4 regions of the Micromonospora musae genome follow, and region 2 is predicted to be linked to each of the others. Evidence: riboswitches for the same ligand, from Rfam matches in the RefSeq annotation. Region 2 holds a riboswitch; each other region holds the start of a gene.
What was found. A riboswitch is a leader RNA that binds a small molecule or an ion and turns the genes downstream of it on or off. The one in region 2 is predicted to bind cobalamin.

Region 1 (3,978 bases), on a different contig from region 2:
CGCGCTCCCCGGACACCGCCCGACCCTAGCCCGTCGGTCCAGCGTGCTCCCATCGGGCTCGCAGGATATTGCCAGGTGACGGTGGTGAACTGGACGGAACGCGCACGGAGAGGAGCCGGGCATGGGCTGGTTCAACCGGCGGTCCCGATCCGCCGACGGGACCCCGACGAAGCTGGACCGGGAGGCGACCCGGGACGACCTCGCCGCGCTGGAGGCCTTCGTCACCAGCCGCCGGGGCGTCGAGTTCTACCTGGAGCCGGAGACCACCGCGACCGACACCACTGTGGTGGCGATCGCTTACGACGGGGAGTGGATCCGCCGCCGCACCGGTTCGCCCCGCGCCGCGGCGACCATCGCACGGCGGCACGCCGTTCCGCTCTACGAGGCCGGCCGCACCGGCTACCCGGAGCGGATGCGCGCCTGGAACCGGGCCCACCCCGAGCGTCGGGCCCGCTGACGCGCGAGCAGGCGCGCGTCGACGTCCCTCAGCCGGCCTCGGCCCGGGCCTGCGCGCGGGTCATCGGCGCGGAGTGGCTGGCGACGTACCAGTCGTAGTCGTCGTCGAGCAGCCGGCGGACCAGCCCGAGGTCGGGGCCGTCGTCCGGCTCGCGAAGGTGCGCCGGGGGCGGGTAGAAGGAGTCGCCGAGCAGCATGACGCCCGAGTCCGGCACCAGCACCACCGTCGAGTCCGGCGCGTGCCGGCCGCCGACATGGCGCAGCAGCACTCCGACCGGCAGCTCGTCGGCGTCGGTGAAGGTACGGGTCGGCGGCAACACCGCGAAGTCGTCCCACGAGTCCACCGCGAACGCGCGCGCCCGGAAACTCGGCGCGAGCCGAGGGTTCGCGCGGACCTGTTCGCGCAGGTAGCGGTGGCTCCACGGCCGGGCCGCCTCGGCCCGCAGCAGCTCCTGGCCGGTCACCTGCCCGACGATCTCCACGCCGGGCCAGGCGCAAGCGCCCCACACGTGGTCCCAGTGGTGATGCGTGTAGACGAGCCAGCGCGGTTCCGGCAGCCCCGCCGCGTGCAGCGCGGCCCGGATCTCCCGGGCGTGCGCCGGGCTCTGCCCCGCGTCGATGATCACACTGCCGCGCTCGTCGGCCACCACGGCGACGCCGGCCTGGACGGCCGCCGGGTCGGGATCGCCGGGGCAGAGCCAGACCCGTCCGGCGAGCTGATGGAACTGCATGCCGATGATGGCGACCTCCCCGGGATCGACCACGGACGCTCGCCGAGGCCCGGTCGATAGTAGTGTTTGGGGCTCGTCATCCGTGTGCCGGCCAGCGGTTCAGCGCGATCGCGGGCGCCGGACGCCGGCCGTGGGCGTCGGCCGGGCAGGCCGGCGAGCGTAGCGCCGGGCGCGCCGATCGGATGGCCGCCGCGCACCAGGTCGGCGGGGCCCCGGACGATGCCCGGAATCGATCTGACTCGATGACATCGACGCTGATCAGCCGCCCGGGGCGGCGTTGACCGGCCGGGACGGGTGTGGCAGCATTCGCGGCCTGACGGCAGTGAAGGAAGCCGGTGCGATTCCGGCGCGGTCCCGCCACTGTCATCGGGGAGTGAGCCCTCCTTGCGAGTCACGACCGCGTGCGGTTGGAAGGCCGGGGGTGAGCGTCGATCCGGGAGCCAGGATACTTCGGCCGTCGGGATGTGACCCCAGGGCGTGGAGACCCGAGGAGGACCCGATGACGCACCGCGTCCACCGTGCCGGCGGCGATCGCCGTGACCGGCCCAATACCATCGGCGCGCCCGCGCCGCAGCGCGCCCGCCGCGCCACCCGACCCCGTACTGCCGCGCCGACCGGCCACACCGGAGCGCCGCCGGGCGGGCTCGACCCCGCCGGCTGACCCGTACGCCGACCGCCGCGCCAACCGCCGGCTCCGGCCGGCCGACCGCGCCCGCTGAACCCCGCGCCATCCACCCCTCAGCCCGACCGCCCCGACGGCGAGCCGGGCGTCACTCTCCGGAGCCATCCGTGCGTACCCTGCTGCTGTCCACCTCCGACACCGATCTGCTCGCCGCCCGGGCCAGCGGCGCGGACTACCGGCTGGCCAATCCGGTCCGCGTCGACGCCGAGGCCGTACCCGCGCTGCTCGACGGCGTGGACGTCGCCGTCGTACGGCTGCTCGGTGGCCGGCCGGCGTGGCCGGACGGACTGGCCGCGGTGCTCGCCTCCGGCGTGCCGACGGTCGTGCTCAGCGGCGAGTCGGCGCCCGACGCGGAGCTGATGGCTGCCTCCACGCTGCCCGCCGGGGTGGTCACGCAGGCCCTGGCGTACCTGGTCGAGGGGGGTCCGGAGAACCTCGCCCAGCTGACCCGGTTCCTCTCCGACACGGTGCTGCTCACCGGCGAGGGCTTCGCGCCGCCGGCGCCCACCCCCGCGTACGGCGTCCACGGTGACCGGGCGACCGATCCGGGGCGGCCGACCGTCGGCATCGTCTTCTACCGGGCGCACGCGCTCGCCGGCAACACCGCCTTCGTGGACACGCTCGCCAACGCGGTGGAGGCGGCCGGGGGCAACGCCCTGCCCGTCTACTGCGGATCGCTGCGCGGGCTGACCGCGGGCGCCGGTCCGCTGGAGCTGCTCGCCCGCTGCGACACGCTGCTGGTGACCGTGCTGGCGGCCGGCGGCGCGGTTGCCGCGGACGCCTCCGCGGGCGGCGACGAGGACACCTGGGACGTGGGGGCGCTCGCCGCGCTCGACGTGCCGGTGGTCCAGGCGCTGCTGCTGACCAGCACCCGCGAGCAGTGGGCCGACTCCGACGCCGGCCTCACCCCGCTGGACGCCGCCATGCAGGTGGCCGTCCCGGAGTTCGACGGCCGGATCATCACCGTGCCCTTCTCGTTCAAGAAGATCGACGCCGACGGTCTCTCCGTCTACGCCGCCGACCCGGAGCGCGCCGCCCGGGTTGCCGGCATCGCGGTGCGGCAGGCCCGGCTGCGTGGGCTCCCCAACGCCGACAAGCGCCTCGCGATCGTGCTCAGCTCGTACCCGACGAAGCACTCCCGGGTCGGCAACGCCGTCGGCCTGGACACCCCCGCCTCGGCGGTGCGGCTCTTCGCCGCGCTGGCCGAGGCCGGGTACGACCTCGGCTCCACGCCGCCGCCCGACGACGGGGACGCCCTGATCCACGCCCTGATCGCCGCCGGTGGTCACGACGTCGAGTGGCTCACCCCCGAGCAGCTCACCGCCGCCGAGGCCCGGGTGCCAGGCGAGGTCTATCGACGTTGGTTCGACGAGGTGCCGGCCGCGCTGCGCGAGCGGATGCGCGCGCACTGGGGCGAGCCGCCCGGTGAGCTGTACACCGACGGCGGTGACGTCGTGCTGGCCGGGCTGCGCTTCGGCAACGTGGCGCTGCTCATCCAGCCGCCGCGCGGCTTCGGCGAGAACCCCATCGCCATCTACCACGACCCGGACCTGCCGCCCAGCCACCACTACCTGGCCGCGTACCGGTGGCTCGCCGCCCGGCCCGAGGACGGCGGCTTCGGCGCCGACGCGGTGGTGCACCTCGGCAAGCACGGCACCCTCGAATGGCTGCCCGGCAAGGGCCTCGGGCTCGCCGCCGACTGCGCCCCCGACGCCGTCCTCGGCGACCTGCCGCTGGTCTACCCGTTCATCGTCAACGACCCCGGGGAGGGCACGCAGGCCAAGCGCCGCGCCCACGCGGTCGTCGTCGACCACCTGGTGCCGCCGATGGCGCGCGCCGAGACGTACGGCGACCTGGCGAAGCTGGAGCAGCTGCTCGACGAGTACGCGACAGTGCAGGCCCTCGACCCGGCGAAGGTGCCGACCGTGCAGGCGCAGATCTGGGCGCTGGTGCGCTCCGCCGAGCTGCACCACGACCTGCACACCGAACAGATGCCCGACGCCGAGGACTTCGACGACTTCGTGCTCCACCTCGACGGGTACCTCTGCGAGGTCAAGGACGTGCAGATCCGCGACGGCCTGCACGTGCTGGCCGCCGCGCCGGTCGGCG
Region 2 (3,978 bases):
CAGGACGAGCAGTCCTCCACTCGCCACCAGGAACGGCGGCGACATCCGTCGCGCCTCGACCTGCACCGCGAGCGAACCGGTGTATCCCCGCAACGCCAACCCCTCCTCGAGGCGCCGTGCCCGGCTGAACGCCCGCACGAAGATGGCGCCCGCCTGCCCGGCGAGCGACCGGTAGGCGGTGCGCCAGGTCCGGAAGCCGAGCCGGGCCGCCTGCGCCTCCCGGACCGCGCGCACGCTCTCCACCAGGAGGAAGAGCATCCGGTACGTCAGCGCGGCGACCTCGGTGACCGCCGCGGGCACCCCGAGCCGTTGCAGCCTCGGCAGCACCTCCGACAGCGGCGTGGTGGCGCTGAACAGCAGCAGGCAGGTCAGCGCCGCCACCGACCGGCCGGCCGTGTGCGCCGCCGTGCCGAAGCCGGCGGTGTTGACCGTCAGCCGGATCGGCGCGTGCACCGTCACCACCAGCGGCACCGTCGACGTCGCCACGAAGAGCAGTGGCACCCTCGCCGCCCGCAGCACCACGGCCGGCGACACCCGTGCCGGCCCGACGAGCAGCACCGCTGCCGCCAGGCCGGAGAGCAGCGCGCCCGGCCACGGCGGCAGGATCACCGCGCAGGCCAGCAACCCGAGCGAGAGCAGCGCCTTCTCCCCGGGGTGCCGTGACCGCCACGGGCCGGTGTGGGCCGCGACGTCGAGAGCGAACACCTACTCGTGCGGCTGCTCGGCGATGCGGTACCGCCGCCGCGTCCGGGCGACCCCGAAGTAGTAGCCGAGGAAACCGGCGCCGAGCGCCGCCTGGAGCGCGAAGAGCGCGGACTCCACCTCGCCCGAGGGCGGCTCGTAGATCGGCGAGAACCAGGGTTCGTAGTCGGGGTGGTCGTCGACGATCGCCTGCTCGGCGAGCGCGTCCGCGCCGGCGAACGGCTCCTCACCGGAACCGAGGCCGAGCGCCACCGGCGCCACCGCCAGCAGCACCACCGCGAGCAGCAGGAGCAGGTTGACCCGGGAGAAGCGCTTCACGCCTGCACCGCCGGCTTCCGCAGCACGCCGAGCCGGCGCAGCTCGTCGCCGCTGACCCGGGTCAGGAGGCGTACCACCAGCACCGAGAGCAGCCCCTCGCTGACGGCCAGCGGGATCTGGGTCACCGCGAAGATCCCGCCGAACTTGACGAGCGCGCCCACGAAGCCGGTCGCCGGGTCGGGGAACGCCAGCGCCAGCTGGGCGCTGGTGACGCAGTAGGTGGCCAGGTCGCCCAGTGCCGCCGCGGCGAAGACCGCCACGTCCAGTCCGCCGCCGAGCCGGCGGATCAGCGCGTAGACCGCGTACGCCACCCACGGGCCGACGATCGCCATCGAGAAGATGTTGGCGCCCAGTGTGCTCAACCCGCCGTGCGCGAGCAGCACCGCCTGGAAGAGCAGCACGATGCCGCCGAGCACGCTCATCACCGGCGGTCGGAACAGCACCGCCCCCAGGCCGGTGCCGGTCGGGTGCGAGCAGGAACCCGTCACCGAGGGAATCTTCAACGCGGAGAGCACGAAGGTGAACGCGCCCGCGGCGCCGAGCAGCAGCTTCGACTCCGGGTCCTGGCGGACCTGCTGGACCAGCGCCCGGCTGCCGTGGACGACGAACGGTGTGGACACCGCGAACCACGCCGCGGCCTGTATCGGGGGGAGGTACCCCTCGGCGATGTGCATCGACGACCTTCCTCTCCAGCACCTCGTGGATGAGATCCCGTCAAGGCCGGTCTCCTGGCTTCCGGATCGACGCTCACTCCGGCCTTCCCAGGCCCGGATGGGCCCAGTGGCGTTTCTCGGAGATCGCTACCCGGTCACAGTGGCGAGGGCCGCGCCGGCATTTCACCGGCTTCCCGTGCACCTTGACGGGCGAGAGGCTATCGGGCCGTCACCGGGCGGGGCAAGCGCCCGACGGGCAGCGTGACGTACGCCGCCCCCGGCCGCGGCGTCCGGACCGGACGGAGCCCGACCCGGGGACGACGCCGGTCGCCCGACCGACGACGACGGCGCCCCGGTGGACGACATGCTCCCGGCCACGGCATCGCGGCGGACGGCACGCGCCCGGGCGACGGTGAGAGAAAGGCGACACGCGGACGCGACATCTGGTGTTGCCGACCCGCCGACGGCGGCATATATGGTGTCTCACGCAGCTGGTTCGGCCGCACCTGCACGGGGCGGCCGAGGCAAGAGGGAACCCGGTGCGAATCCGGGACTGCCCCGCAGCGGTGAGTGGGAACGAACGCCGTCATCGAGCACTGGGCCCGACGGGCCTGGGAAGCGACGGCCAGTAGGCGACCGGTCTCCCCCGGTCACGCCCGCGAGTCCGAAGACCTGCCAGCGCGCCGCACGCGTCGCGTGCGGTGGTCGGAGGCCGCGCGGGACGGCCGACGCCATCAGCCGGCCGGTCACGGCCGGCCTGCCGTGAGGCGGCCAGTGGCGTTCCTCCTGCGCGTTCGTCGACAGTGGACATGCGTGAGGAGGGGACATGACGGCGACGCAGGAGCAGGCGGCAGTCGATCAGGCGGTGCCGGAGCAGCGTCGGCATGTGATGCAGGTCCGTAAGCGCGACGGCGACACCGAGCCGGTGGACGTCAACAAGATCGTCAGGGCGGTGGAGCGGTGGGTCGCCGACCTGGGCGAGGTGGACCCGCTGCGGGTCGCCACCCGGACGATCAGCGGGCTGTACGACGGGGCCACCACCGCGGAGCTGGACAAGTTGTCCATCCAGACGGCTGCGGAGCTGATCGGTGAGGAGCCGCAGTACTCGAAGCTCGCGGCGCGGCTGCTCGCCGCCTACGTGGACAAGGAGGTGCGCGGGCAGGGCGTCGAGAGCTTCAGCCAGTCCATCCGGTACGCCCACGGTCTGGGCCTGATCGGCGACGACACGGCCGAGTTCGTGGCACGTCACGCGCGCAAGCTGGACGACGCCGTGGAACCGGCCGGTGATCTGCGGTTCGAGTACTTCGGCCTGCGCACGGTCGCGGACCGCTACCTGCTGCGGCACCCGCAGTCGCGGCTGGTGGTCGAGACACCGCAGTACTGGCTGCTGCGGGTGGCGTGCGGCCTCTCCGAGACACCGGTCGAGGCGATCGAGTTCTACCGGCTCATGTCGTCGCTGGCGTACCTGCCGAGTTCGCCGACCCTGTTCAACTCGGGCACCCGGCACACCCAGATGTCGTCCTGCTTCCTGGTCGACTCGCCCCGCGACGAGCTGGACTCGATCTACGAGCGCTACCACCAGGTGGCGAAGCTGTCGAAGTTCTCCGGCGGCATCGGCATCGCCTGGTCGCGGGTGCGCGGCCGTGGCGCGCTGATCCGCGGCACGAACGGCAGGTCGAACGGGATCGTGCCGTTCCTCAAGACCCTCGACGCCGGCGTCGCGGCGGTCAACCAGGGCGGCCGGCGCAAGGGGGCGGCCTGCGTGTACCTGGAGCCGTGGCACCCGGACGTCGAGGAGTTCCTCGAGCTGCGCGACAACACCGGTGAGGAGTCCCGGCGTACGCACAACCTCAACCTGGCGAACTGGATCCCGGACGAGTTCATGCGGCGGGTCGAGGCGGACGGCGACTGGTCGCTCATCGACCCGTCCGAGGCGCCGGAGCTGCCGGACCTGTACGGCGAGGAGTTCGACGAGGCGTACCGGGCGGCCGAGAAGAAGGCCGTGAAGACGGTCAAGGCCCGGGAGCTGTACGGGCGGATGATGCGCACGCTCGCGCAGACCGGCAACGGGTGGATGACGTTCAAGGACCCGTCGAACCGGCTCTCCAACCAGACCGGCGCGCCCGGCAACACGATCCACCTGTCGAACCTCTGCACCGAGATCCTGGAGGTGAACAACGACGCCGAGACCGCGGTCTGCAATCTCGGCTCGGTCAACCTCGGCGCGCACGTCACCGCCGACGGGGTCGACTGGGAGAAGCTGCGCTCGACGGTGCGTACCGCGGTGGTCTTCCTCGACCGGGTG
Region 3 (3,978 bases), 140 kb from region 2:
GGGTACGGTCATGCCACCGGAGCTGCCACCGGGCTCGCACGTGATGACGGCGATCATCGAAATGCCGGCGGGCGACCCCGGCTCGCCACCGCACCGGCACTCCGGTCCCGTCTTCGGCTACCTGCTCGAAGGCGAGATGATTTTCGAACTCGAGGGTGAGCCGGAGCGAGTGATCAAGGCCGGTGAGGCGTTCTGGGAGCCCGGCGGTGACGTCATCCACTACCAGGCGGCCAACAACCTGCCCGACCAGGCGGTCAAGTTCCTGGTCGTCATGGTCTGCGCGCCGGACAAGGAGATGCTGGTGCTGGTGAGCCCCGAGGAGCTCGAAGCGCGCAAGGACCGCAGGGCGCCCCGGCCGACCGACGGAGCGGCCTGATCATGCGGATCCTGCTCGCCGGCTCGACCGGCGTCATCGGCCGCCGACTCGCGCCCCTGCTGACCGCCCAGGGGCACCAGGTCGTCGGCCTGGCCCGCAACGGACCGCTCGCCGTCGACGTCTTCGACCGGGACGCGGTGGCCGCCGCCGTGCGCGACGTCCGGCCCGACGCGGTGCTGCACCAGCTCACCAGCCTGAGCACCGGTGACCGCGCCGCCAACGCGCGGCTGCGCCGGGTCGGCACCCGCAACCTCGTCGACGCGGCGCTCGCCGCCGGGGTACGCCGGATCGTGGCCCAGAGCATCACCTGGGCGTACGAGCCGGGCGCCGAGCCCGCGACGGAGGAGACCCCTTTCGACCTGCACGCCGTCGAGCCAAGGCAGCACACCGTGGCCGCTGTCGCCGCGCTCGAATCCGCCGTGCAGGAGGCGCCCGAGTGGGTCGTGCTGCGGTACGGCACGCTCTACGGCCCGGACACCTGGTACGCCCGCGACGGCCTGATGGCCCGGTTCGCCGCCGCGGGCCAGCTCCCCGCGGACGCCGACGTCGCCAGCCTGCTGCACGTCGACGACGCCGTGGCCGCCGCGGCGGCGGCCCTGGAGTGGCCCACCGGCACGGTCAACGTCTGCGACGACGAGCCCGCCGCCGGCAACGTCTGGGTGCCCGCGTTCTGCGCGGCCGCCGGGGTTCCCGCGCCCGCGCCGACCGAGGGCGAACGGAACGGCTGGGCCCGGGGAGCGAACAACCACTACGCCCGCAAGCACCTCGGCTGGGTCCCGGAGCACCCCTCCTGGCGAACGGGGTTCAGCACCCTGTGAGCCGTCCACCCCGCCACGGCACCGGCCGCCCGGCCCACGGCCCGGCCGCCCCCGCGCGGCTCCGCCGTGCGGAACCGCCCCCGGTGCCGGGCGGGCGCCCTACGAACTCGTCGCCAGGCGGAGCCCGAGGGCGACGAAGGCGACCGCGCAGATCCGGTTGATCCGCCGGGCCCAGCGGCCGTCGGCCAGCCGGCCCGCGAGCCGCCCCGCACCCACGCCGAGAGCGATGTCGACGGTGAGCTGCACCGCGACGAAGAGCGCGCCGAGCAGCACCAGCTGGGCGGTGACGTCGCCGGAGGCCGGCGAGACGAACTGCGGCAGGAACGCCACGCTGAACAGGATCATCTTCGGATTGAGCAGATTGGTCACCAGTCCACGCAGGAACGCCCGGCCGGGCCGGGCGTCCGCTCCGTCGGTGGCGATGGCGGGTCCGCCGGCGCTGCGCAGCGCCCGCACCCCGAGCAGGACCAGGTACGCGGCGCCGGCCCAGCGGATCACGGTGAAGAGCACTGGCGAGGCGGAGATCGCCGCCGCGAGGCCGCACACCACCGCCGTGACGTGCACCGCCTCACCGGCGGCGACACCGAGCGCCGCCACCACCCCCGCACGGGCGCCGTAGCGGGCCGCGTTGGCGAGGACGAACATCATGTCCGGGCCGGGGGTGAGCATGAGGACCACGATCGCGGCGAGGTAACCGGCGAGGGCGGCCGCGGAGAGACCGAGCACGTCTCAGCCCTCCTCGGCGTCACCGAGCAGGGCGCGCCGCAGCGCCAGCCGGTGCTCGCGGCGGATCTCCGCCTCGCGGTAGCGACGCCGGTCCTCGTCGGTGTGCGGCAGCAGCGGCGGCACCCGACGCGGCTGGCCCGCGTCGTCCACGGCGACCATGACCAGGTGCGCGGTCGCCACGTCGACCGGCGGCACGGCCCGGTCCCACCGGTCCGCGGTGACCCGGACCGCCAGCTCCATCGAGCTGCGTCCGGCCCAGGTGATCCGGGCGTCGACGTGCACGACGTCGCCGACGCGGACCGCGCGCAGGAACGCGGTCTCGTCGATGGCCGCGGTGACAGCCGGCCCGTCGGAGTGCCGGGCGGCGACGACCCCGGCGACCGAGTCGATGAGGTTGAGGATCCGGCCACCGTGGACCGTACCCATCAGATTGGTGTGGTGCTGGTCCATGATCTGCGACAGCGTCAGGTGGGACGCCGACGGCGGCCGGCCGGCGAGGGTGATGGTGTCGTGCACAGTGTGGTTCGTCCGTCCTCGGGAAGCACACCACCGACCCCGGTGAGCGCACGTCGAGGACGCGCCGACGGCTGCGGCGCCTCACCCGCCCGACCCGCCCGCGAGGTCGACGGCAGCGCACACACCTCGTGTGCGCAGCGCGGGCAGGTCTTCGGACTCGCGGGCGTGACCGGTGCTCACCGGTCTTCTACTGGCCGTCGCTTCCCAGGCAGGTAGCCCAGTGCCGATGACGGCGGTCGTTCCCACTCACCGCTGCGGGGCAGTCCCGGATTTCCACCGGATTCCCTCTTACGACGTACGGCCGGATCACGACCGGACGAACCAGCGCCACCCGGCAGCCTACCGCGCGTCGATCGACCACCGGGCAGGGCGGACGTCGGCTGTGAGCTATCCCCGGCCGGGCGGGGGCGGTTCATCCTGCCGGGCCGGTGGGCTGCTACCACGGCCGTCGTGGGGTGTTCAACGTCGGCGGCCCGGCCACGATTCTGGCCCGAGGATGCCACCGGTCACACCCCGAGAGCGAACCAAACCGCCCAGCCGGGGGCGGCGCACCCCAGCCCGCGCCGCCGATGAACCGGACATCGTTCGTCAATCACCCCGGCCGCGACCGGTGATCGACTCGGGTTCCTTGAAGTCGGCCATTCACGCGGCCGGGACACCCCGACGTCAAGGAAACCGAGTCGATCTTCGACGCGCAGGGGGCGATGAGCGCGATGTGTCCGGTTTGCGAGGCCGGGAGAGGCAGCGGGCAGTGCCCAACGACCGGGCTCTGCCCCGGGGGTGTCGGCCCGATCCGCGTGAAGGTCCATTCGAGGGGCCGCGCGGGGCCGCAAACCGGGACACCGCGCGCCAATCACCCCGATCACCAGTAGCCCGGGGGCGATCAGGGCGATGTGTCCCGAATGGGGTACCGGCGGGGCGGCGGGGCCGGTGACCACCGCGGGTGGGCGCGGTGCCGGGGGCGCTGCCGGGCGACGCGGTCGGGAGGGAGCTCCACCCCGCGTCGCCCGAACCGGTGAGCCGTGCGCCGGTTCCGCAGCGGCCCGCCGTTCGCCGTCAGGTCATCGCGATGTGTCCGTCGGGCGCCTGGCGCGGCCGCTGGACCGGTCGGCGCAGGTGCGCCTCGATCGCCTCGATGATGCGTGGACGCAGGTCGGCGGTGCGGATCACCGCGTCGACCGAGCCGACCTCGACGGCCCGCTGGACGCTGTGCACCCGGTCGAACTCCGCCGCCACCTCGCCGAGCTTCTCCGCGCGGACCGACGAGCGCAACTCGCCGAGCTCGGCGGTCAACGTGGCGCGGTCGGTGCCGGCGGCCGCCGCCACGCGGGCCTCCAGCTCCCGCACCCGCGGGTCCGCCGCGGTACGGGCGTCCACCTCGCCGGTGAAGACCACCGCTGCGGCCGGGGCCCCGCCGAGCACCGAGGCGAACGAGCCCTCCAGCGCCAGCACGGTCATGTTGGGGTTCAGCGCCTTGGAGAAGACGACGAACGCTCCGCCGTGGTACCGCGAGATCACGCAGAAGACGATGGGCCCGCGGAA
Region 4 (3,978 bases), on a different contig from region 2:
TCAGCATCGGCAGCTCCTACGAGGGCCGCGACCTGATGGCCGTGAAGATCTCCGACAACGTCGCCACCGACGAGAACGAGCCGGAGCTCCTCTTCAACGCCCAGCAGCACGCCCGCGAGCACCTGACCGTGGAGATGGCGATCTACCTGCTGAACCTCTTCACCGACGGGTACGGCAGCGACTCCCGGATCACCAACCTCGTCAACGGGCGGGAGATCTGGATCGTGCCGACGGTCAACCCGGACGGCAGCGAGTACGACATCGCCACCGGGTCCTACCGGTCCTGGCGGAAGAACCGGCAGCCGAACAGCGGCTCGTCGGCGATCGGCACCGACCTGAACCGGAACTGGTCCTACCAGTGGGGCTGCTGCGGCGGCTCGTCGGGCTCGACCTCGTCGGAGACCTACCGGGGCCCGTCGGCGTTCTCCGCGCCGGAGACCCAGGCGCTGCGGAACTTCGTCAACAGCCGGGTGGTCGGCGGTGTGCAGCAGATCAAGGCCAACATCGACTTCCACACCTACTCGCAGCTCGTGCTCTGGCCGTTCGGCTACACGACCGCCAACACGCCCAGCGGGATGACGGCCGACCAGTACAACACCTTCGCCACCATCGGCCAGCAGATGGCCGCCACCAACGGCTACACGCCGGAGCAGTCCAGCGACCTCTACATCGCCGACGGCACCAGCATCGACTGGATGTGGGCGGCGCACGGCATCTGGGCCTACACCTTCGAGATGTACCCGGGCTCGGCCGGTGGCGGCGGCTTCTACCCGCCCGACGAGGTGATCCCGGCGCAGACCTCCCGCAACCGGGAGGCGGTGCTGATGCTCAGCGAGTACGCCGACTGCCCGTACCGGGCGATCGGCAAGCAGACCCAGTACTGCGGTGGCGGTGGCGGCACCACTGTCTGGTCGGACACCTTCGAGACCGCCACCGGCTGGACGGTGAACCCGAACGGCACGGACACCGCGACCCTCGGGGCCTGGGAGCGGGGCGCCGCCCAGGCGACCACGTCCAGCGGCGCCAAGCAGCTCACCCCGTACGCGGGCGGCAACGACCTGGTCACCGGCCGGCTGGCCGGCGCCGGGGCCGGTGACTACGACCTCGACGGCGGGGTGACCAGCGCCCAGTCGCCGGCGGTGACGCTGCCCGCCGGCGGCACACTCACCCTCTCGCTCGCCTGGTACCTGGCGCACGGCTCGAACTCCTCGTCGGCCGACTACCTCCGGGTCAGCGTGGTGCACGGCGGCGGCACCACCACCCTGCTGAACCAGGCCGGGGCGGCGACCAACCGCAACGGCTCCTGGGCGGTGGCGAACCTGAACCTCACCCCGTACGCGGGCCAGAGCGTACGGATCCTGGTCCAGGCGGCGGACGCCTCGGGCGCGAGCCTGGTCGAGGCGGCTGTGGACAACGTCACCATCACCGCCTCCTGAATCGGTGGGGCCCCGTCCCGCCCCCGACGGGGCCCCACCCTGCCCGCCACGGATCGGGGCATATCGGTAACCACCGCCCGATCGACCCGGACCCCGACCGGTCGGGTGATCGGCCACGCTGGATGGGTTCGTTCATCGATCGGGCCCGCTCGACCCGTGCGCTACCGTCTTACCGACCGTTCCACAGCGAAGCCGGTGAGAACCCGGTGCTGTCCCGCAACTGTGATACCCCGCCACGGCGGGGACGAGCCAGGTCGCCTGCGGACCGGTCGCGACCCGCGCTCTCGAGGAAGGGCGCTCGCGGACGGGCGCTCGGCCCCTGTCGGCGAAGCACCACGCTCCTCGACCGACAGGAGGACCGATGTCCAGACGTACCCCTCGGCTGCTCGCCGCGACCCTCGCGGTCGCCGCGCTCGCCCTCGGCGCCTGCGCCGAGAAGGCCGACGACGCCCCCGGCGCCGGCAGCAGCAGCCAGTCGGCCGCCGCCTTCCCGGCCACGGTCGGCAACATCACCCTCGACGAGCGTCCCGAGAAGATCGTCTCGCTCTCGCCGAGCGTGACCGAGATGCTCTTCGCCATCGGCGCCGGTCCGCAGGTGACCGCGGTCGACGACAACTCGGACTACCCGGCCGGGGTGCCGAAGAGCGACCTCTCCGGCTTCCAGCCGAACGCGGAGGCGATCGCCGGCCGCAACCCCGACCTGGTGGTGATCTCCGACGACCGCAACAAGATCGTCGACCAGCTCGGCAAGCTCAAGATCCCGGTGCTGGTGACCCCGTCGGCGACCACTCTGGACGACACCTACCAGCAGATCACCGACCTGGGCACGCTCACCGGGCACCCCACCGAGGCGGCCGACCTGACCCGCCGGATGCGGGACGACATCGCCACGCTGGTGAAGGACCTGCCGCAGCGGTCGGAGAAGCTCACCCTCTACCACGAGCTGGGCACCGAGCTCTACAGCGCGACCAGCAAGACCTTCATCGGTTCGCTCTACGCGATGGCCGGTCTGGAGAACATCGCCGACCCCGCCGACGCCGACAACAAGAACGGCGGGTACCCGCAGCTCTCCCAGGAGATCATCGTCAAGGCGGACCCGGACTTCATCTTCCTCGCCGACACGAAGTGCTGCCAGCAGAGCGCCGACACGGTCAAGGCGCGCGCCGGCTGGTCCGGGCTCACCGCCGTGAAGAACAACCAGGTGGTCGCCCTGGACGACAGCGTCGCCTCCCGCTGGGGGCCGCGGGTCGTCGACCTGCTGCGGGCGATCGTCGACGCGGTCGCCAAGGTGCCCGCGTGACCGAGGGTCGACCGTGACCAGGGTCGCACCCGTGGCCCGCGATTCGTCGCCCATCCGGCCGGCCGAGACGCCAACCCCGTCCCGGCCGGCCGGCCTGCGACCGCGCTGGCTCGCCGCCGGGCTCGTCGCGGTCCTCGTCGCGCTGGTCGCCGGAGTGTCGCTCGGCCCGGTCACCATCCCACCGGGCAGCGTCGCCGCCGAACTGCTCAACCTGCTGCCCGGGGTGCACCTGGAGAGCGGGCTCAACGAGCGGGAGATCGCCATCGTCACCGAGCTGCGGCTGCCCCGGGTGGTGCTCGGCCTGCTCGTCGGCGGGATGCTCGCCCTCGCCGGCGGCTGCTACCAGGGCGTGTTCCGCAACCCGCTGGCCGACCCGTACCTGCTCGGCGTGGCCGCCGGGGCCGGCCTGGCGGTGACCGCGGTGATCGCCCTCGGCGGCGCCGGCTCGGAGGGCGCGCTCACCGGCCTGCCGCTGACCATCCCGCTCGCCGCGTTCGTCGGCTCGCTGGGAGCGGTGGCGCTGACCTACCTGCTCGGTGCGGCGGGCGGCCGCAGCCGCTCCCCGGCGATGCTGATCCTGGCCGGGGTGGCGGTCTCCGCGTTCCTCTCCGCCGGGCAGACCTACCTGCTCCAGCGCAACGCCGACAGCATCCAGGCGGTCTACTCCTGGCTGCTCGGTCGGCTCGCCACCGCCGGCTGGCACGACGTCCTGCTGGTCCTGCCGTACGCCGTGCTCACCGCCGTCGTGGTGCTGCTGCACGGCCGCGAGCTGGACGTCCTGTCGGTCGGTGACGACGAGGCGAGCAGCCTCGGCCTGCACCCGCAGCGCTCCCGCTACCTGCTGATCGCCGCAGCCTCGCTCGGCACCGCGGCGGCGGTCTCCGCGACCGGCCTGATCGGCTTCGTCGGCATCATCGTGCCGCACACCATCCGACTGCTCGCCGGGTCGAGCTACCGGGTGATCCTGCCGCTCTCGCTGCTCTTCGGCGCCGCGTTCCTGGCGCTCACCGACGTGGCGGCGCGCACCGTCGCCGCTCCCGCCGAGATCCCGATCGGCGTGGTCACCGCCCTGCTCGGTGGCCCGTTCTTCGTCCTGATCCTGCGCACCGCCCGACGGGTGCTGACGTGAGCGCCGCACCCGCGGTCGAGGTGCGTGACCTGCACGTCACCATGGACCGCACGCCGATCCTCGCCGGCATCGACCTGACCGTCGCCGTCGGCGAGTGGGTCACGGTGATCGGC

Region 1: linked by a shared signal. The riboswitch ahead of cobN (cobaltochelatase subunit CobN) and the one ahead of D7147_RS06505 (ribonucleoside-diphosphate reductase subunit alpha) in region 2 are both predicted to bind cobalamin.
Region 3: linked by a shared signal. The riboswitch ahead of D7147_RS05995 (acyl-CoA thioesterase) and the one ahead of D7147_RS06505 (ribonucleoside-diphosphate reductase subunit alpha) in region 2 are both predicted to bind cobalamin.
Region 4: linked by a shared signal. The riboswitch ahead of D7147_RS03445 (ABC transporter substrate-binding protein) and the one ahead of D7147_RS06505 (ribonucleoside-diphosphate reductase subunit alpha) in region 2 are both predicted to bind cobalamin.

The regions. Positions count from the first base shown of each region.
Region 1 is NZ_RAZS01000011.1:33,827-37,804, forward strand. It holds gene D7147_RS25640 (hypothetical protein) at 1-16, opposite strand, end outside; gene D7147_RS25645 (hypothetical protein) at 122-457, shown strand; gene D7147_RS25650 (MBL fold metallo-hydrolase) at 486-1,220, opposite strand; cobalamin riboswitch at 1,488-1,660, shown strand; gene cobN (cobaltochelatase subunit CobN) at 1,977-3,978, shown strand, end outside.
Region 2 is NZ_RAZS01000002.1:471,692-475,669, reverse strand. It holds gene cbiQ (cobalt ECF transporter T component CbiQ) at 1-705, opposite strand, end outside; gene D7147_RS06515 (energy-coupling factor ABC transporter substrate-binding protein) at 706-1,020, opposite strand; gene D7147_RS06510 (energy-coupling factor ABC transporter permease) at 1,017-1,694, opposite strand; cobalamin riboswitch at 1,722-1,894, opposite strand; cobalamin riboswitch at 2,149-2,367, shown strand; gene D7147_RS06505 (ribonucleoside-diphosphate reductase subunit alpha) at 2,500-3,978, shown strand, end outside.
Region 3 is NZ_RAZS01000002.1:331,940-335,917, forward strand. It holds gene D7147_RS05980 (cupin domain-containing protein) at 1-376, shown strand, start outside; gene D7147_RS05985 (NAD-dependent epimerase/dehydratase family protein) at 379-1,194, shown strand; gene D7147_RS05990 (LysE family translocator) at 1,294-1,920, opposite strand; gene D7147_RS05995 (acyl-CoA thioesterase) at 1,924-2,436, opposite strand; cobalamin riboswitch at 2,562-2,777, opposite strand; gene D7147_RS06000 (ATP-binding protein) at 3,493-3,978, opposite strand, start outside.
Region 4 is NZ_RAZS01000001.1:733,336-737,313, reverse strand. It holds gene D7147_RS03450 (M14 family zinc carboxypeptidase) at 1-1,436, shown strand, start outside; cobalamin riboswitch at 1,578-1,716, shown strand; gene D7147_RS03445 (ABC transporter substrate-binding protein) at 1,798-2,736, shown strand; gene D7147_RS03440 (FecCD family ABC transporter permease) at 2,789-3,865, shown strand; gene D7147_RS03435 (ABC transporter ATP-binding protein) at 3,907-3,978, shown strand, end outside.